2 linked regions of the Posidoniimonas corsicana genome follow. The protein of the gene in region 1 binds, or shares a complex with, the protein of each later gene. Links are inferred from orthologs where the notes say so. Each region holds a gene or a part of one and is shown in the gene's direction. Other genes may lie near its edges. The genes, in order: KOR34_RS06495 and uvrB.

Region 1 (10,131 bases):
CGCTGTAGCTGGGCGGGTAGGTCGGCTGGTACGCGGCCGTGGTGTAGGTTGCCGCCGCGGCGGGGGCGGGGTCGCCCCAACCAAGCATCCGTCGGACGTACATCCCCGGGTACCAGCCCCGGTAGACCGTGGTCGCCTGAGTGGTGACAGGCGAGTAAACCGTTTGGGATACGGGCATGTAGGCCGTTTGGGCGACCGGCATGTACGAAGTCTGTGCGACCGGAGTGTAGCCGGCCGAGGTCTGAGCACAAGTAGAGCACTGCGCGTTCGCCAAGTCGGCGACGCCTACCAGCACTGCGGCTGCGACGAGGCTGCGGAGCAGGACGACTCGAGATGGCATAGTTCGGGCTCGTGGCATGGTGAAGACGTTCTTTCTCATATACTGATGTAACCCCTAAACCACCTGCTGGGCAACCAATTACTGAGCCGACTTGAGCATTTGGAAGCAGATTAGTTCTGCGCCAATTGCGTCGGTTGTAGCGGTTGGCGCCGGTCGCGGCGGGCCTGGCGCGGCGTCGCCCGTAAGTGTAGGGGGAGCAGAGGTCGCGGTGTTGAAAGACTCCTGGCCGCCCCGCGAGTTGGGGGGCCTTAACCGCCGTGCAGAACGGGGTTGCGCCTCGGCGGCCGCCTCAAGCGGGCCCGCCGCATGCACGCGACAATCCTTTGCCGGGTTCCTGTACGAAATCCAGGCGCGATGGTTCGCGCCGGCGCTGCTCGTGCCGGTCGTACAGGTCGAACCAAATCTCCCGTGCGTTGGCGCCATGCCTGCCGAAGGCGTGTCGCAGGTCGGCGAGCGTGACCGAGGTCTCATGATCGCGGGTGAGCCGATTGAAGCAGCAGGTCAGGTCGTTGAAGGAAGGGGACAGGCTGGCGAGCGTTGGGAGCCCCGCAGTCGAGTGAGAGGTGGCTACCACCCCCCATCCGCGGCGCCGCCACTGCCGCCGGCGCCAGCAGCTGAGCTGCTCGAAGCTATCAATCAAACAGACCCGGCCCCGCACCGCTGGGTCGGACGGCGGGGCGAAGTCGCGGCCTCCCCTGATCCAGCGCACGGGCGTGCCGAGCGATTCGATTTCGCGACCAATCGCCTTTAGGAGCGTGCTCTTGCCCGAACCGTGCGGTCCGAGGATCTGCCCACGCCAGTCGCTCGACATTAGCTGGGCGACACACGCTTCCACGCTGACGCCGCCGGTGGCTAGGAAGGGCAGCGCGCCGGGGCGGGTCCAGCAGGTGGCGAACGGGTTGCTGTCGCGTGAAGGGATCATCGAGGGCGTTGTCATGTGGCCTCCCTCGGCTCCGGCGGCGCTGTCCTGCCCAAGCGGAACGGCGCCTCGGTGACGTGCGTGCGGTAGCCGCCCAGGTTGAGGCGCACCCGCACGCACCAGCAGATCTTAACGCTGAGTCCATCGTACGAGAGCGGGCTCTCGGGGAGTTGCACCTCGAGTTGAAACGGTGAAGAGAGCCGCGCATCCTCGCCGAGCAGACGCTCGAAGTAGTGCACGTGCAGGTCCTCATCGCCCTTGCCGACCGTACGCCACAGCACCGACACCTCGGCGCTGCGGCATTCGAGCGCGTCCGCGTTGTGGACCGCGCACACCGCACGCAGCGACTCGCCGGCGTTGTACTCACGCCTCGAGTCCGCAAAGCGGATCGACACGTCCGGGTCGGCGATGGGCGGCGCGTTGGTAGATGGCAAAGTGAGGCTCCGGCTAGGCGACCGTCTGCGGCGATGGGGGCGGGGCGGCTTGCACGATCCCCGAAGCCACCGCGGGTGGGAACACGCACACCAAGAAGCTCCGGCGGAAGGACGGCCAGCGGAGCGGCGTCACGCGCACCTCGAGGAACCACCGCACCTCATTGTGCGGGGCCTTGAACGAGTGCATGGCGTCGGCGGGCGTTTGGAAAGAGAACGCCCGCTCGAGCGGCTTGTGGGTGATTACCTCGCCCCGCGGTTCCTGAAGCACCACCTGGCGGTAGACCTCTTGCACGCTGGTGCGGGTGTCGGTGCCCTCGCAGAAGGTCGCGACCTCGTCGCAGACCAGCGAGACCGTGAGCCCGCGGAACTTGAACTGACCCGTTTGGATCATCTGCCCGCGGTAGCTCCCGCCCGGGTAGAACGGGTGGTCGGACACCTCGACGCTCGTCAGCCCGATGCCGGTCGAGGACCGCGCCTCGTGGTACAGCAGCACAACCATGTAGACCCCGCCGATGGCGAGCGGCACGATAGCCAGCAGCAGCGCCCACTGCGGGCGGCCCCTCCAGAACTCCAAGCCGAGCCCCGAAAGGAAGAACACCACCAGCAGGTTCCAGGCCACGCAGATGGTGGCCAGCGTGGCGATCCGCCAGCCCGAGTCGCCCAGCGACGGCAGGCGGTACTTCAGCCGCACGCCGGGGCTGTCGGTAATCTGGGAAGTGTCGGGCAGGCCGGCGCCGACCACCGCGCCGCTGGCGGGGGCGAGCACCGCCTCCAGCCGGCCGGCGCGTTGGGCCACGGACTGCCGCCGCTCGGGCGAGATCCCGGCCCGCAGGAACGAACGCGTCACGCCGACCACGCCGAGCACGATCAGCGAGAACGGGATCAGCGTGACCAGCCACGGCCACCAGCGCCGCCGCTGGGTGAGCGTGACCCGGCTGGTGTCAGCCGGGTCGTACCAGCAGGGCGCCTGGCTGCCGACCTCAAACTTCTGTAGCGTTCGGTCCGAGTCGTTGCGGTGGGGCGAGGGCTCGCCCGCCATCGCCCACACCGGCGGCAGAAACCTGCCCGCCTGCTCGAGTTGCACCCGGCACTCGGGCTGGTACTCCCAGCCCGCCGGGCCGGCCTGCGGGTTGCTCTTCTTGCCGATGATCTCGCAGCGTCCGGGCAGGTAGCCGGACAGGTCCGAGCGGACCTTCCACTCGGGCGCGAGCACGTTCTGCACGTGCAGCCACAGCGCCACGGCGCCCACCGCCAGGAACACGACGTGGTACAGCAGCTCGGCGGCCAGCGCCAGCCGTGGCGATCCGCTGCGTCGGGCGCCCCGCTTCTTCAACCACAGGCGGAATCGGGAACGCATCGGCTTCGCGGAGTCAGTGGGGGCGCCGACGCTATGCGGTCGGCGGCGTTACTTCGCCCTACGCTGCGCCGGCAGGGTCGCGCGGCCGGGGCGGTAGAAACCCACATTCTCCAGCGCCTTGTAGACCTCTTCAAGCGTTTTCTCGCCGAAGTTCGAGATGCTCAGCAGGTCCTCGCGCGTGCAGTGCAGCAGGTCGTGCACGGTGAACACGCCCTTCTCCTCCAGGCAGTTCGTCGTGCGGACCGCCAGGCCGATCTCGGCGGTGCTCATCTCCAGCCGTTCCTTCATCTCTTCCGATTGCGCCTGGGCGCGGTCCATGGGGATACGAGTAGCCATGGCGTGGGGTCCCTCCCATTGTGTGCTGGCGGTCCGGCTGCGGCGGCCGCCGGTGGCGGATTGGGCGATTAGCGGGCCCACTCGTCAGCCTTCGCCCGGGCCGTCTTGACCCGTGGGGCGTGACTCTAGAGACGGGCGATCCGTTGCGCCGATCGCGGGAGTATAGCGAATCAAGGCCAGAAAATGTACGGACTGCGGAAAAAATTCCGGCGGCTTCCCGGCCCCTGCTAGCATCGGGCGCCGGTTGAGCCCCGTCCCCGCGCGGCCCCGCGGCGTTAGAATGGCGTGTTCGCCACCGGCCGCCGACGACCACCAACTGCAGACCGCCTTGGACAAGCTGCTCGAGAACCTGAACGACGCCCAGCGCGAGGCCGTGCTGCACGTCGACGGCCCACTGCTCATCCTCGCGGGCCCGGGTAGTGGGAAGACCCGCGTTGTCACCCACAGGATCGCCCATCTGCTCTCGCGCGGCGTGTACGCGTCGCAGATCCTGGCCCTGACGTTCACCAACAAAGCGGCCCAGGAGATGCGCCGCCGCGTCGAGAACCTGGCGCCCGGACAGCGGGTGTGGGTCAGCACCTTCCACCGCTTCGGCGCCCGGCTTCTGCGCGAGCACGCCGACCTAGTCGGCCTGGGGCAGAGCTTCACGATCTACGACACCTCGGACTCGCGGCAGACGCTCAAGCGGGTGATCGAGGCCGAGAAGATTCCCACGATGCACTACACCGCGGACCGCATCGCCAGCGGGATCAGCTCCGCCAAGAACAAGCTGATCACCGCCGACGAGTACCAGCCCCGCAGCAGCAGCCCGCTGTCGAGCGTCGTGGCCCGTGTGTACCCGGCGTACCAGCAGCGGCTGCTGGCCTCCAGCGCGGTTGACTTCGACGACCTGCTGCTGCACGTCGCGAAGCTGCTGAAGGACAACCCGGAGGTCCGCGCCGAGCTCGACAGCCGCTTCCGCTACGTGCTGGTCGACGAGTACCAGGACACCAACCGCGCGCAGTACGTGATCCTGCGGGCGCTCTCGCTGGACTACCCCAACCTGGCCGCCACGGGCGATCCCGACCAGTCGATCTACGGCTGGCGCGGAGCCGACCTGAACAACATCCTCGACTTCGAGCAGGACTACGGGCAGGCCAAAGTTATCCGGCTGGAGCAAAACTACCGCAGCACCAAGGCCATCCTGCGGGCCGCGGACACGCTCATCGGCCACAACCAGCGGCGCAAGAAGAAGGCCCTGTTCACCGAGAACGACGAGGGCCAGCCTATCCGGCTGGTGACCTACGCCGACCAGGACGCCGAGGCGAACAGCATCGCCCGGCAGATCCAGGACGCGATCGAGTCTGGCGAGCGGAAGGCGAGCGACTTCGCCATCTTCTACCGCATCAACGCGCTGTCGCGGTCGATCGAGCGGGCGCTGCGGGCGCACCGCGTGCCGTTCCAGATGGTGCGGGGGCAGGAGTTCTACCAGCGCAAAGAGATCAAGGACGTGCTGGCCTACTGTCAGCTGATCAACAACCCGAAGGACGACGTCGCTTTCGAGCGGACCGTCAACTCGCCCACGCGGGGCATCGGCAAGAAGACGCTCGAGGCCCTCGGCGATCACGCCTACCGGTACGGCGCCCCGCTGCTCGAGGCGGCCCGCGAGTCGGGCCTGATCGAGGGGCTGGCCAAACGCTCGGCGGCCAAGCTCTCGCAATTCGTCGCATTGATCGACAAGCTCACCGCCCACGCCGGCGGGCCGGTCGAGGAGGTGATCGGCAGCGTGATCTCCGAGTCCGGCTACCGCCAGCGGCTCGTCGACAGCGACGACGAGGAGGACGCCAGCCGGCTGGCCAACATCGAGGAACTGCTGACCGACGCCCGCCAGTTCGACGAGGAGTTTGAAGGCGAGGCCGGGCTCGAGGAGTACCTCGAACGCACCTGGCTCGTCAACGAGACCGACAACTGGGAGGACGACTCTGACAAGGTCACGCTGATGACGCTTCACGCGGCCAAGGGGCTCGAATTCCCCGTGGTGTTCCTGGTCGCCGTGGAGGACGGCATCCTGCCGCACGAGCGGAGCTCGATGGACACCCAGCAGCTTGAGGAGGAACGCCGCCTGGCTTTTGTCGGCATCACCCGCGCTGAAGCGGAGCTGCAGCTCAGCCTGGTGCGGCTGCGCGACTTCCGTGGACAGCGGCGGATGGCGGTGCCCAGCAGCTTCCTGATGGAGATGCCCACCCACGAGATGCAGTCCGACCACGGCAGCGGCTCGCTGGAGGTCGACCCGTGGGAACAGTTCGACCTGCCGCCCGAAGAAGAAGTCTGGGTCGACCCGAACGCGGCGCCGGCGCCCGAGCCGGAGCCGCGGATCTCGGCCGCCATCACCACCGCCGCCGAACTCACCGACCAGACGCCCCGCCCCGCGACAACGCCGAAGGCCTCGCCGGACGACTTCTCGCTCGACATGACCGTGCGGCACCCGGAATACGGGCTCGGCAAGATCAAGTCGCTGAGCGGTTCGGGCAAGCGCCGGGCGGCGACCGTCGAGTTCGCCCTGGCGGGCGAGCGACGCATCGTGCTGGCCCACAGCCCTCTGCAGCCGGTGGGCAACCGGTAACGACCGTGATCCCCACCGCTGGCGGCGCCGCCACGGCGCGGCGATACTCTGTTGCTCCCGCAGCGACACCACCCCGATTGAGACTAGGCGGCGTTTATGGTTGAGAGTCAGTACCTGTTTGCCGCCTGCCAGGCGGGCGCCCAGAACGCGCTCAAGCTGGAGGTGGAACGCCGCGCGCCGGACTGGCGGCTGGCATTCAGCCGGCCCGGGTTCGTCACGTTCAAGGCGCCCTCGCCGATCACCCTGGCCAGCGAGGCGATCCCCCGCATGACCTTCGCCCGCACGCGCGGGCTGTCGCTCGGCAAGGCCAGCGGCAGCGACCAGCTCGACGAGCTCGCCGCGCAGGTGTGGGACAACGAGCAGGTGCGGCAGCTGGTTGCTGATCATGGGCCGGTGGCTCTGCATGTTTGGCGGCGCGACGAGCAGGTGCCCGGAGCGGGCGGCTTCGAGCCCGGCCGCGACGAGCTCAGCGCCCTGGTCCGCACCGGCGTCAGCGCCGCCGCGCCAGAGGGCGCCCTGCACAACCCCCAGACCGCGCCGACCGACGGCGCGGTGCTCGACATCGCGCTGGTGGAGCCGAACGAGTGGTGGTTGGGCGCGCACCAGATGCGCTCGCGGGTCGACCGCTGGCCGGGCGGCACGCCCAGCATCCGCCTGCCCGAGCACGCCGTCAGCCGCGCGTACCTCAAGCTGGAGGAGGCCCTCCGCTGGGCCGCGCTGCCGACCCACGCCGGCGATGTGTGGATCGAGTTGGGCTGCGCCCCGGGCGGCGCCAGCCAGGCGCTGCTGGACCGCGGCATGGGTGTGATTGGCGTCGACCCGGCGGAGGTCGACCCGCTGCTCACCGAGCACCCCGACTTCCTGCACTTCAAGATGCGCGCCGGCGACGTCCGCCGCAGCGAGCTGCAGCCCGCCCGCTGGCTGGCGTGCGACGTGAACGCCGCGCCGCAGTACACACTCGACGCGGTCGAACCGGTGGTCACCCACCCCAGCATCACCATCCGCGGGATGATCCTCACGCTCAAGCTTCCCGACTGGTCGCTCGCCGAGCCCGACGCGCTGGACGAGGTCGTAAAGCGGGTGAAGGGCTGGGGCTACAAGGACGTCCGCCTGCGGCAGCTCGCCTTCAATCGCTGCGAGCTCTGCCTGGCCGCGCTCCGCAGCCGCGGCCAACGCCGCCTGCGGCGGTGAGTTGATCAACGCGTAGAAGCTAAACGATCGGAAGCCCGGGGCAGCTACACCTTTGAGCGCCCCGCGCGCGGGTGCCGGGGGCGCTCCGCGGCAGCCCCCGTGCGCTAGGAAACGGCTACAGGTACATCGCGGGGGCTCCCCTATCGGGAGCGCCCCCGGCGCCCGCGTCGGCTTTCAGACCCGGGTTTTGTCCGATTCGTTTTGTCCAAAAACACGCGCGCAGGGGACAGAACTCACGGCCTATTCCTCCCTAAGTTTCCTGTAAGTGCTTTTAAGTTAGTCGGTTGCGCTAATCTCCCTTGAATTGGCGCGGTCGGGTTTTGTCCGTTTTTGGGCGCGCCGATCGGACAGTATGGCGGCGCCAAATCAGTCAATCTGCAACGGCTCGACGAGCGCGATGGCTCGCTGCGGTCTGGTCTCGCTACGTCGTGGCGTGGCGCCTCCCCGTGTTGGCAGACGAGCATACGAATCCACTGTCCATTAGACCGCGCTGGGTGGCAGGTTTCAGCAACAAACTGAAGGTGGGAAGTGAAGTGAGCGGTCCCGCGGAGAGTCGTTAGAACAACATCGCCACTGGACGGAGAGATAGCGCCGACCCAGCATGGTCGTTGTCCGTCGGGTGGCAGTGGCGCCGTCTCGTCGGCTCGCCAACTCGTCGGCGTCCACCGGGTATGTCAGTAGAGCGAGGGGGTTAGCGGCGAGCGCCGTGCGAACTCACCTTCAACTCACCCCCAATCCTCACCCGCCCGGCTTGCGGAACACGACGCCGCGGTCGACCTGGGTGAAGTCGAGGCCGCGGTACAGGTTGAGCGCCGGCTCGTTGTCCGCCATCACGTGGGCCTCGAGCAACGCCACGCCCCGCTTGCGCAGCGTCTTGAACGCCTCGCCGAGCAGGTACGAGGCCAGCTTCCGCCGCCGCTCGTCTGGCGCGACGTACAGGTCCCGCAGGCCCGCGGTGCGGATGCCCCACCGGGTGGCCAGGGGCTCGATGTCCCAGAACTCGACGCGGGCGAGGGTCTCGTAGGTGCAGCGGGGCGTCAGGCGGAACACCTGCCGCTCGGCGTCGGCCAGCCGGTTGGCGTCCCACCAGTTGTCGACCGTGGGCGAGAAGTTCTGCTGGAACTGCGTCTCACGCTTGAGCAGCCGCTGCTCGCGCGACACGGCGGGGCGGTAGCGGGAGAGCTCGTGGTGCATAACCATCGCCCGGCACGCCACCTCGTAGCCGTTCGACTCGAACGCCTCGGTGGTGAGCCGGTCGGAGTCCAGCACGCCGGACAACTCGCTGCCGCCGTACAGCCCGAGGTAAAAGCCATCGAGCGGGCGCATCCCGCCGCCGTACAGCACCTTGGCGCCGCGCGAGCGGAGGTACTCCTCGCAGGCCCCCAGCAGGTCGGACACCAGCTCCGGCGTGCGGCTGGTGGGCAGCGTCATGAGCATCTGCGTGGCGCCCATCGAGTAGTCGATGTCGGCGCCGTCCTCGGTGGGGCCGAACGCGCCGTGGGCGAAGCCAACGATGCGGTCGTTGCGGCTCGCGACGATCATCCCCTCCGGGTCGAACGTCTGCTTGGAGAACACCATCTGCTCCAGCAGGGCAGACGTGACGGGCTGCACCAGCCCGCGTTGCGGCGGCTGGCGGTTCCATACCTCCGCGATCGCGGGGGGGTCCGAGTTCTTGAAACTGCGCAGTTGGAACAACGCGCTGCCGCGATTGGTGAGGTTACGTCGGGGTACAAGCGGCTTGCTGCCGGACGCTAGCCCGGCGGCTCGAGGCTCACCAGTATCCTATCGCTCTGGACCTTCACCGCAAAGGACGCCTGCCGGATGGTCTGGCTCAGCGTCTGCCGCCCGGTCGCGACGTCGTACTGCCAGCCGTGCCACGGGCAGGTGACCGTGCACCCCGACAGCCGGCCCTTGCCGATCGGCCCGCCCTGGTGCGCGCAGATCCCGTCGATTGCGTGCAGCCGCCCCTCGACGTTGGCGATCGCCACGATCCGGTCGCCCACCACCGCCTCGATCACCGCGCCGGGCGGGACCTGGTCGGCGGGGCCGGCGTCGTGCCAGGTTGAGTCAGGCGTCGGCATCGGGCTGTCCGGCGTTGGTCGCTTCGGCTTGGCGGGACAGGCGCTTGAGCGCCCGCGGCGGCGGGGTTCCTTTCCAGCGTCGATGGACCCACCAGTACTGCTCGGGCGCGCGGAGGATCATCCGCTCGAGCTGCCCGGTGTACCACTCGGTTAGCGCCGGGACCGACCCCAACGCGAACCCCTCGGCCAGCGGGTCGACCTGATCGGCAAGCTCGACCTCGAACTCCAGCGGTCCGCCGATGCGGCGCGTCGCGGTCACCATAGTCGGGGCCTCGTAGCCGAGCGTGAACAACGCCACCGCTTTGTGGGTTGAGGCGGGCTTGCCGAAGAAGTTGACCCAGCAGGCCTTGTCGCCGGCGGCCTGGTCGCCCAGCAGCGTCAGCGTGCCGCCGCCCGACAGCAGCTCCTCGATGGCGTCGCGGCTGCCCTGCTTGGGCAGCATGTGCTGGCCGGTGCGGCCGCGGAAGTCGTTGACGAAGCGGTCTACAAAGCGGTTGTCGAGCGTCCGCGCCACGGTGTGCGACGGGAAGCCGAACAGCCCCAGCATGTAGCCGCCGAACTCGAAGTTGCTGTAGTGGCCGGAGATGACCACCTTCGGCCGGTCGAGCAGCAGAGTCCGGACCACCGGCTCCATCTGCGGCACGCGGCAGTGGCGCCGCCAGGTGGTGCGGTGCACGGCCCGCGGCGCGTGGGCGATCTCGGCGACCATCAGGAACAGGTGCCGCCACATCGCCCGGGCGACGCGGCGGCGCTCGGCGGGCGCAGCCCCGGGCAGCGCGAGGGTCAGGTTCTCGTCCACCAGCCGGCGTCGGAAGCCGAGCACGCCTCCGAACAGGTCGCCGAGCAACGCGGCGCCCCGCTCGCAGACCGA
Region 2 (10,026 bases), on another replicon or contig:
TTGGAACTTGGTGGGTGGTGGGTGGTTCTACCGCGCGGACAGCCCGTAGCCCCCGGCTCTGCCGGGGGATTGCACAACGGCGATGCATGTTCGCAGGACGATCCCCCGGCAGAGCCGGGGGCTACGAGTCGATTGGTGTGGCAGTCGACAACACCAGCGCCGCACGATAGCGACTTACAAACTTCCAACTTCCAACCGCCAACCGCTACTCCACCACGCGCACCAGGCGGTAGCCGTGGTGGACCATGCCGTGCATGTCGGTCGTGCGGATGCGGACGCAGTGCGTGCCCGGCGCGAGCCCGGCGGGCAGGCGGCCCTTCCAGATGTGGGTGGAGTAGAGGTTGCGGTTGTCGGGGTTGAACACCAGGCTCTGCTCGGAGGCGGACTTGGTGAGCGAGTCCTTTACCTGGTCCTCGCGGCCCGCCATGCGGACGTAGTCCGGGTCTCGCATCGGGGTGTGCGCCAGCTTGGTCCACTCCTGGCCCTCGCCGCCGGCCGGGCCGACCTGCATCTCGACGGTTGACTTCTCCGAGCCGTTGAACACGTTCACAACGATGTCGGCGCCGTCGGACGCGCGGAACTCCTCGGGCGCGTCGACGTTCATCTGGTAGTCCGCGGGCCGGCCCGCGGCGCGGAACTCGAGCTGGTACTCGTGCCCGTCGAAAGTCATGATCGAGTACCCGTTGGGCGCGCCGTCGCCCATGGTGGCGTGGGGGATGCCGCGCTCGTCCTGCATGCCGCCCCACCAGTTGCCGCACACCGTGACGTTCACCACGTGGTGGTGCGGCTGGGGGCCGTTCCAGCCGTCGGCCTGCTTGAGGAAGCGGTGCTCGTGGAAGTGCTCGTGGCCCGCGATCGACATGCAGAACGGCCGCTGCTCGATCAGCCGGTACAGCCGCAGCCGCTCGGGCGTCTGGATCTTGGTGACCGGGATGTGCATCATCAGCACCACCAGCTGATCGTCGGGGATGAGCTCCAGGTCGCGCTCGACGAACGCCAGCTGGTCCTCGCCCAGGCCGCCGCGGTAGCCGCCCTGGCCGGCCTCGTTCAGGCGCCACTCGACGTCGTCAAGCACGATGAAGTGCACCGCGCCGTAGTCGAACGAGTAGTAGGGCGGGCCGAAGTGCCGCTCGAAGGTCTCGTCGCTGAGGTGGTCCTCGTGCGCCTCGTGGTTGAGGTCGTGGTTGCCGATGACGTTGTACCAGGGGATGCCCAGCACGGCGATCGCCGAGTTGGACGAGTCGAACAGGTTTAGGTCGTCGAACATGATGTCGCCCAGCGTGACGCCAAACTTCGCCTCGGTGCCGATCAGCTCCTCGATCACGTCGTGCGAGATCCAGTCGACCTCCTCTTGCGTGCGGGGCTGGGGGTCGCCGAACATCAACGCCTGAAACCGCTCCGGCTCGTCCTGCTTGTAGAGCGGGAAGTCGACCGACTCCGGCAGCGGGCCGGTCGGCTCGACGCCGGCAAACTGGTAGTTCTTCGGCGAGCCGTTCGGCTTGTGGATGTAGTAGAACCGCGGCACCATCTGCTCGGAGAGCGGCGTGCGGTAGCCGCGCGGCTTGATGACGAACAGGATCGTGTCGTCGGTGACCGGCAGCTCGTACCGGCCCGCCTGGTCGGTCTTCACGATCTGCCGGCCGTTGCTGACCTTAATCCCCTGCAGCGGCTGCTCGTCGGCGTCGCGGGCGCCGTTGTTGTTGGCGTCCAGGAACACCACCCCGCGGGCCGTATCGTCAGCGCTGGCGGTCGAGGTCGAGGTGAGTGCTAGCAGGCAGGCGAAGAGGGCGGTGGCGCGCATCGGGGGGGCAATCCTAGGAGAGGGTGGCGGGGCCCGTCATGATAGCACGACCACCGGCGCGGTAAATCTTCTCCACGTCGCACCACCGGGGGGCCGCAGGCGGGCCGGTCGGCGTGAGGGTCTGCCCCTTTTCACCAGGGGCCCCCGATTGCTGTATCCGCAAGCGGGCGATGCCGCTAAAACCGCGGCTCGCGCCGACCCGATACGCGCAGAAGCCGACCCCGCACCCGCTAGTCTTGCCCCCGATACCGAGATGCCTGTTGCCCGCTGGGCGCTGTCCTGGCTGATCGCCCTGGCGATCGTGACCCTCCGCGTCACCTGCCGTGTGCGGGTCTACAACGACCCCCGCCCCAAGCTCCGCGACGCGGGCATTCCGTACACCTACTCGGTTCTGCACGCGCATCAGGTGGCGGTAGTGATCAACCGCGAGCCCGGCACCGCGGCCATGGTGTCGCAGTCCAAGGACGGACAACTGCTGATCCCCGCCTTCCGGCTGATGCGGGTGAAGCCGAAGTGCGGCTCCAGCGGCGCCGACGGCAAGGGCGGCCGCGCCGCGCTCCGCGGCCTGGCCGAGAACCTCCGCGCCGGCAAGCCGGCCATCATCGCGGTCGACGGCCCCCGCGGCCCGCGCGGCCGCGTCAACAAGGGTGTGGCCGTGCTGGCCAAGCAGACCGGCTGCGCGGTGATCAACGTGGTCGGCGTGCCCACCAGCCGCTGGACCATCCGCGGCGCGTGGGACCGGTTCCAGGTGCCCAAGCCGTTCAGCACCGTGCACGGCTACTTTGGCGAGCCGCTGTTCTACCAACTGGGCGAGAGCGTCGACGACTTCCGCCAGCGGATCGAAGACCAGCTCAACGCGCTGGAGGCCGAGCACGACCCCCAGGAAGCCGCCGAAGCCGGCGCCGCCACCGCCAAGCGGATCGAGCGCAAACGCCGGGCGGCGTAGCGCTAGCCACGCTGCGGCGTGATATCCGTTAGACTAGCGACCGACGATTGGCAATCGGTCCCTCAACGGATGCTCCATGTTCGGATTCCTCCGCGGCCCCTGCGGCGACGCCGACTACCGCCGGGCGTACGCGCGGTGCTGCCGGTTCCAGCGGCTGTTCTTCGGCGCCCGCACGGCGCCGGTGGTGAGCTACGAGGGCGTGTTCGCGTACCTGCTGTCGCGCGAGGCGCTCGGCAGCGCCCTACTGCCCGAGTCAGAGCCGACCTGCTGCCGGCTGCGTGGGGCGAAGAAGCTCGAGGGCGCCGCCGATGCGCCGCTCGGCGAGTTCGCGGCGGCGTTGGGGATGCTGCTGGCCTCGATCAAGCTGGCGGACGATGTGCGGGACGACCGCTCGCTCGCCGCGCGACTGGCGCTGTCAGTCTGGCGCCGGCCGGTGGACACGGCCCACGCGTACTTCGCGCGCCTCGACCCGGCGGCGCCTGCGCGGTTTCAATCGGTCATCGACCAGCACGTCGCGCTAGAGTCAGCGGGCGGGCCGTGCTCGCTCCCGGCGTTCGCCGCGTCCACGGCCGCGGGGTTCGGCGATGTGTTCTCTCTGTTGGCGGATGCGGCGCCGCGGCTCGTGGCGAGTCGCGAGACCTTCCGGCGTATCGGCAAGTCGGTCGGCGCGGCGATCATCATGGCGGACAGCGCCGCCGACTGGCGCCTCGACCGGCGTCGCCGCCTTCCGAATCCCGTGCGGGACAGCGACGCCGCGGACGAGGCCTACCGCGCGGCTCAGCGTCAGCTTGTAGCGGCCGCCAACTGCCGACCGGAAGCGTCCGGAGAATCGGTCTCGCAACGCGTGCTAAGCGCCGCCATCCAACGCATCGAGTCTCGACGCTGCGCGGCGGGAGCACGAGAACCCCGGCCTCGCTTGCGACCAACGCACCTGGTGAGGGCGGGGGACTGCGACTGCCCGATCGGCGCCTGCGACTGTGGCGGCTGCGATGCCCCCGCTTGCGCCGGCGACGGCCTCGACGCCAACTGCTGCGACCCGAGCTGTTGTATGTGCTGCGATTGCTGGCCGTGGGAGCGGCAGATCAAGAAGGCGGACACCAAGCGTTTCGCGTCGTTCGTGGGGTGCACCGGGGTGGCCAACGGCGACATCGGCCCCTACGGCATGGCGGTGGTGGAGGGGCGGTCTCGGCCGGCAAGAACCGAGGGGCCGCCGATCCCGGGCGGGGCCCAGGTGCTGGTGACCGGCGTCGACGAACTGGGGCTCATTGTGCAGCGTCTGGATTCCGGTCCGGCACAAACCTGACAATTACCCTCCCGCCGCCGAAGCGCTATGATGGAGGTTCGCGAGCCCCCTCCGCCCCCGCCCCTACGCTTCGTCATGCCGCAATTCGAGATCAGCTCCGAGTTCCAGCCCGCCGGGGACCAGCCGGCCGCCATCGAGAAGCTCACCAAGGAGCTCAAGGCGGGCCGCCGGTCGCAGACGCTGATGGGCGTTACCGGCAGCGGCAAGACGTTCACCATGGCGAACGTCATCCAGGAGCTGCAGCGGCCCGCGCTGGTGCTGAGCCACAACAAGACCCTCGCCGCGCAGCTCTACAGCGAGTTCCGCGAGTTCTTCCCGAAGAACGCGGTCAGCTACTTCGTCAGCTACTACGACTACTACCAGCCCGAGGCCTACATCCCCCAGCGGGACATCTACATCGAGAAGGACGCGTCGATCAACGAGGAGATCGACCGCATGCGGCTAGCGACCACCAGCTCGCTCGTCAGCCGGCGCGACGTGATCGTGGTGGCCAGCGTGTCGTGCATCTACGGCTTGGGATCGCCCGACGACTACAAGGAGATGATGGTCGGCCTCACGGTGGGCGACGTCGTGGACCGCGACGAAATGCTCGCCAAGCTGATCGACATACAGTACGAGCGCAACGACCACGACCCGGCCCGCGGCAAGTTCCGCGTGCGGGGCGACTCGATCGAGATCTGGCCCGCCTACGAGGAGTTCGCCTACCGCATCGAGATGTGGGGCGACGAGATCGAGAAGCTGTCGATTATCAACCCAACGAGCGGCGAGGCGGTCGACCAGCTGCAGAGCGTGTACATCTACCCGGCCAAGCACTTCGTGCTGCCCGAGGAGCGGATCGAGAACGCGGTGCAGAGCATCCGCAACGAGCTGACCGGCCGGCTTGAGCTGTTCAAGGAGCAGGGCAAGCTGCTCGAGGCGCAGCGCCTCAACGCCCGCACGCGGTACGACATCGAGATGATGCTCGAGATGGGCTACTGCCCCGGCATCGAGAACTACTCCGGCCCGCTGAGCGGCCGCCCGCCCGGCTCGGCGCCCAACACACTGTTCGACTTCTTCCCGGACGACTACTTGCTGTTCGTCGACGAGAGCCACGCCACGATCCCCCAGGTCGGCGCGATGTACAACGGCGACCGCGCACGGAAGACCACGCTGGTGGAGCACGGCTTCCGGCTGCCCAGCGCCCTGGACAACCGCCCGCTCAAGTTCGACGAGTGGGAGGAGCGGATCAAGCAGGTGGTGTACGTCAGCGCCACGCCGGCCGACTACGAGCTGGAGCAGACCGGCGGCGAGGTGGTGGAGCAGATTGTCCGCCCGACCGGCCTCTTGGACCCGGTGATCGAACTCAGCCCGGCCCGCGGCCAGGTGCCGCACCTGCTGGAGCAGGTCCGCGAGCGGGCGGCCAAGGGCGAGCGGGTGCTGGTCACCACGCTCACCAAACGGCTGGCCGAGGACCTGTCGAGCTACCTCAGCGAGCAGGGCGTGCTGTGCAAGTGGCTGCACTCCGAGCTGGACGCGTTCGAGCGGGTCGAGCTGCTCCGCGACCTGCGGCAGGGCAAATTCGAGGCCCTGGTGGGCGTCAACCTGCTGCGCGAGGGCCTGGACCTGCCGGAGGTGTCGCTGGTGGCGATCCTCGACGCGGACAAGGAGGGCTTCCTGCGGAGTGAGACCTCGCTGATGCAAACCATCGGCCGCGCCGCACGGAACGTCAACAGCAAGGTGATCCTGTACGCCGACAAGGTGACCCGCAGCATGCAGGCCGCCATGGACGAGACCGAGCGCCGCCGCAAGCTGCAGCAGGAGTACAACGAGGCGAACGGCATCACGCCGCAGACGATCATCAAGGCGATCCGCGCCGGCATCGAAACCGAGGCCGCCGCGCACGCTGCCGCGAACGCCGCCGTCGGCCGCTCGGACGATACGCAGTACATCACCGAGGAGTACATCAACGAGCTGGAGAAGGAGATGTACGAGGCGGCCGACCAGATGGAGTTCGAGCGGGCCGCCATCCTCCGCGACCGCATCGACAAGATGCGCGAGAGCATCGGCCAGAGCGTGGCCGCGGTGGAGGACTCGCTGAAGAAGTCCGCCAAGAAGGGCCGCGGCCGCACGAAGAAGGCCAAGGTGCCGCGGCCGAAGAAGGGGGTGTGAGGTTAATGCTTGGTGGCAAGCTCATGCAGCCCGCGCCGCAAGGGGTGGGACTGGCGCAATGGGGTTTCTGCCATACTTCTTCGCTCTATTCTCACGGTTCCTGCTAGCGGTCGACCGCTGTAGGGGTAATAGTGTGGTATTCCCCACAGGGCGGCTATCTCCTATCCACCGCTAATTCTCGTCTCTCATATGGTTGCTCAAAGATTCGGACGGCTTCTTCTGCAGGCAGTTCCAGCGGGGCTGTTCCTGCTGATCTCCACCGGTTGCGGCGGTGGTGCGGAGGAGCGTCTCCCGCGGGACGAAAGCCCGTCAAAACAGCCCAAGAGTTCGGCTGAATACCAGCATCAAACCTCGCCGCCGGGGCCTTCCGCCGCGGCAGTATCGATCATTAGCCACGATCTTCAGGCGGACTTTGTAGAACGCGTTAACGCAGCCTACGCAGCCAAGGATGTCGATGCGTTAAACGACTGCATTGATTGGAGTGGGGTAATGGACGGGGTGCTAACGCGGCTCCCGTTCGATTCCGAGATGGCGGCCGGCATCAGGGTGGGAGCCAATCGGACGCTTAGCTCCGGGCAGGGGTTTGCCGGACAGGTATGTCAGTCGGGCGGGGTGGGATCTCAGTACCGTCTCGTGCGACTCCACACTCGGGATGGCCGCGAGCACGCGCTGTTCAGGCTATCGGGCGGAGATGGTCTGAACTACCACGACTTTCGCCTCTCGCTGCAGAACGGCCGGGTGCTCGCAGACGACATCTACGTTTACATGTCTGGCGAGTACTTGTCAGAGACCATCTACCGTACTCTGCTCCCTGCGGCTCAGCAGTTCTCCAAGAACTGGGTGCAGAAGCTAGCGGGAGGGGATCGGGCGTTCATCGAGAACTTTGAAAAACTGCAAGAGATGAATATCTCGGAACCTGACGGCGCACGCAGAGCCCTGCGGATCTACCGCGAGCTACCCCGTGATATGCAGGAGATCAAGTCGGTGCAGATTCTCCGCTACCACGCCGCTAGCATGGTGGGAAACCGAGAACTGCTGGAGGCATTGGACGACTTCGAGCGCTTGTTCCCCGGTGATCCTGCACTTGCGTTGTTATCGTTGGACGCTTTGGCGATCCGTAAACAGTACGAACAGGCTCTCCAGGCGATTGATGAACTCGACCGGAGCGTCGGCGGCGATCCCTACCTCGATGTGTACAGGTGCTCGATTAACCTGGAGATGGGGGACTTGGAGGCAGCCGAGCGATACGCACGGGAGTTGCTCGAGTTTGATCCTGACAACGCCGAACTCCAGTTCGGACTCGTTTCAGTGCTGCTTGCACAGGAAAACCATGCCGCAGTGCTCGCGGCCCTCCAAGAAATGGATCGGGACTATGGCTACGAATGGGGCGATCTCCGCAACGAGGAAGCGTACGCAAGCTTCGTGGCGTCAGACGAGGGCAAGCAGTGGCTGCGTCAGACCGGTTTCCTGCGGGAACAGGCGGCCGCGCCGTACGCGGAAGCCCCAACATTTCTCGTTTGGTCGGACGCTTCTGGAAAGTTCAACGTGGAAGCCCAGTACGTTGAGTCTGACGACCAGGGCGTTACGCTGCGGAAGCGGAACGGCAAGGTAATTACCGTGCCGCTTGGGCGGCTGAGCGACGCCAGCCGCCAGCAGGCCGCCGAACAGAAAAAAACCGTCCTATCCAATAGTCGCTCTTCCCGCGCGAACGACGACTGACTAGATCCATTGCCGCAGCGTGTCGCCGCCGAGTCTTGGTTGGCCCGCAATTCGCCCCGGAGATCCGCCATGTCGATGCCCACCGACAACCCCAACGCTTACGACTCGCCCGAAACCCAGCCGGAGAAGAAGCCCAAGGGTTGCCTGTTCTACGGCTGCCTGATTGCCGGAATCGGATTTGTGCTGATGCTGTTGCTCCTGGTGGGGGGCGGCGTGGGGGGCTACTTCTTCCTGAAGGGCCAGGTGGACAAGTACACGTCGACCGAGCCGGTGGATATCCCCGTGTCCGAGGCTAGCGAGGAAGAGATCGCCGAGATCCAGGCCCGGGTCGACAGCCTGCAGCAGGCGGTCGAGAACGACGCGCCGGCCGCCGAGAACGAGCTGGTGCTCACCTCAGACGACATCAACGCCCTGATCGCCGGCAACGAGGACCTCAAAGGCCGCGTCTACGTGACGATTGAGAACGGCGAGATCACGGGCGACGTCAGCATCCCGCTCGACGAGGTGCCCATGGGCGCGGGCCGGTTCCTGAACGCCAAGGTGACCCTCGACGCCAGCTACGAGGGCGGCATCCCGATCGTCACCCTCAAGGCGGGCGAGGTGAACGGGCAGCCTCTGCCGCAGCAGTTCATCGACGCCCTGGCCAAAGAGAACCTGGCCAAGGACCTGCTTGACGAGCCTGAAGTGGCGGAGAAGATCCGCAAGTTCGAGAGCATCCGCGTTGAAGGCGACAAACTGATCCTGCGGCTGAAAGAGTCGGAGGATCAAGAAGCCCCCGGCGCCGAAGCCGAAGTAGAGGACGAATCGGCGATGGAGCCAGTGGCGGCCGGAGCCGAGTGAACTCCGCCTTGCCGCTTGTCGGCCTGGACTCAGTTCGCGGTGGGGCAATAGGCCAGAAGGTTGCGTAGTTCCGCTGGGCGGGCTAGCATGCGGTTTCCCCACCCGGGTTATTGGCAGGTAGTTTCGTGGAGTCACGCCATGGTGCGATTCTGTGTTGCTTGGCTGGTTCTCTTAGGTCTTGGTTCCCAGAGCGTGCGAGGCGTAACAATCCCAGGCGCGTTCAACGACGGCCTGCTCTCATACGTCTACAACTCCGCGACCGGGGAACTCGGGATTGAGACCGACGGCAATCATGTCGGTCTGATCTACGTTAAGTCAGAAAGTCGGTCGTTGGCGCCAGACGTCGCACGGCTTCCTCCAGGACTGTTCCCGACGGCTAGTGCGAAGCATATCGGGGTCGTTACGAACCCTGCAACCGGGTTCTATCTGGATATGAGCTATTCGTTCGGGGCGGTCCTGGATGCTGGGCTGTCGGAGGACTGGTTGCTCAATGACCTGAAACTGCACTGGACCGGCGGCTTCGGCACACCCACCCGGCCCGCCGACTTGATATACGCGACCCCTGAGCAGTACGACTCGGTCTTTACCTATCGGGAGACCGTTCCAGATCTAGTTTACTACAGCAGTGATCCCAATACACCCTACGATCCACCAACCGATCCACCAACCGATCCACCAACCGATCCACCAACCGATCCACCAACCGATCCACCAACCGATCCACCAACCGATCCACCAACCAATCCACCAACCAATCCACCAACCAATCCACCAACCAATCCACCAACCAATCCTCGTGACCCAAGTGGACAGGTCGAATTCCAGTACGATTCCCTTTCAGGTGAAGTAACGCTGGTACCGAATGGGAACGCAGTCGGACTGATCGATCTGCAGTCGCAAAGCGGGGTTTTTCGCTTCGAGGACGCTACACTTCCGGGGGGGCTGTTTCCTGTCGACACAGATTACCGAGTCTCCGTAGTCGTGAATGCAGGGTCTGGCGTAATCATTGACGACGACTATTCGCTGGGTCGAATCGTCCCGCCAGGGCTGCCCTTGGAATTCCTTGAGAATGATTTGACTTTGGTCTGGAGCAGTGGGTTTGGAACGCCAAACCTCTCGGCGTCTTTCGCCGTCAAGCAACTGGCGCCTGAGCCAACTGCTGCCGCGCTTGCTTGCACACTTGTCGCCGCCGCAGGTTTCGGCCGAAGGAAACCGTAGGCACTTCTTGGCCGTAGCGGACTTGGCGTATCGCGATCGGCGGAGGACGGT

What was found.
Region 2: the proteins of KOR34_RS06495 (region 1) and uvrB are in contact, whole or in part, in a crystal structure (PDB 7EGT), measured with the Thermus thermophilus proteins. The link is inferred for Posidoniimonas corsicana from one-to-one orthologs. Residues at the interface, in WP_096412145.1 of Thermus thermophilus: His654, Arg656, Phe657, Gln666, Asp668, Glu669, Lys680, Arg681, Leu682, Ser683, Lys685, Tyr686, Ala687; in WP_096411307.1 of Thermus thermophilus: Glu23, Leu25, Arg26, Asp27, Gly28, Glu29, Arg30, Phe31, Arg55, Glu326, Asp327, Phe328, Glu379, Ser382, Gln383, His398, Gly400, Arg401.

Annotation. Positions count from the first base shown.
Region 1 is NZ_SIHJ01000001.1:1,670,165-1,680,295, forward strand. What follows is about bases 3,318-6,327. They hold KOR34_RS06495 (ATP-dependent helicase), read left to right. Parts: upstream 3,318-3,666; coding sequence 3,667-5,988; downstream 5,989-6,327. Other genes in these bases: KOR34_RS06490 (DNA-directed RNA polymerase subunit alpha C-terminal domain-containing protein), read right to left, coding at 3,318-3,386; KOR34_RS06500 (SAM-dependent methyltransferase), read left to right, coding at 6,085-6,327. Outside these bases: KOR34_RS06470 (hypothetical protein), read right to left, coding at 1-340; KOR34_RS06475 (ATP-binding cassette domain-containing protein), read right to left, coding at 630-1,262; KOR34_RS06480 (hypothetical protein), read right to left, coding at 1,274-1,693; KOR34_RS06485 (hypothetical protein), read right to left, coding at 1,707-3,050; more of KOR34_RS06490, read right to left, coding at 3,099-3,317; more of KOR34_RS06500, read left to right, coding at 6,328-7,179; KOR34_RS06505 (GNAT family N-acetyltransferase), read right to left, coding at 7,918-8,874; KOR34_RS06510 (Rieske (2Fe-2S) protein), read right to left, coding at 8,931-9,260; KOR34_RS06515 (lysophospholipid acyltransferase family protein), read right to left, coding at 9,247-10,131. UniProt on the Escherichia coli protein: A helicase with DNA-dependent ATPase activity. Unwinds DNA duplexes with 3'-5' polarity. Translocates on single-stranded DNA with 3'-5' polarity. Initiates unwinding more efficiently from a nicked substrate than double-stranded DNA.
Region 2 is NZ_SIHJ01000005.1:49,999-60,024, reverse strand. Bases 3,757-6,661 are described here. They hold uvrB (excinuclease ABC subunit UvrB), read left to right. Parts: upstream 3,757-4,125; coding sequence 4,126-6,198; downstream 6,199-6,661. Other genes in these bases: KOR34_RS23440 (SHD1 domain-containing protein), read left to right, coding at 6,388-6,661; KOR34_RS23450 (NfeD family protein), read left to right, coding at 3,757-4,050. Also shown: KOR34_RS23460 (calcineurin-like phosphoesterase C-terminal domain-containing protein), read right to left, coding at 206-1,801; KOR34_RS23455 (lysophospholipid acyltransferase family protein), read left to right, coding at 2,055-2,747; more of KOR34_RS23450, read left to right, coding at 2,824-3,756; more of KOR34_RS23440, read left to right, coding at 6,662-7,917; KOR34_RS23435 (hypothetical protein), read left to right, coding at 7,987-8,757; KOR34_RS23430 (hypothetical protein), read left to right, coding at 8,896-9,975. UniProt on the Escherichia coli protein: The UvrABC repair system catalyzes the recognition and processing of DNA lesions. A damage recognition complex composed of 2 UvrA and 2 UvrB subunits scans DNA for abnormalities.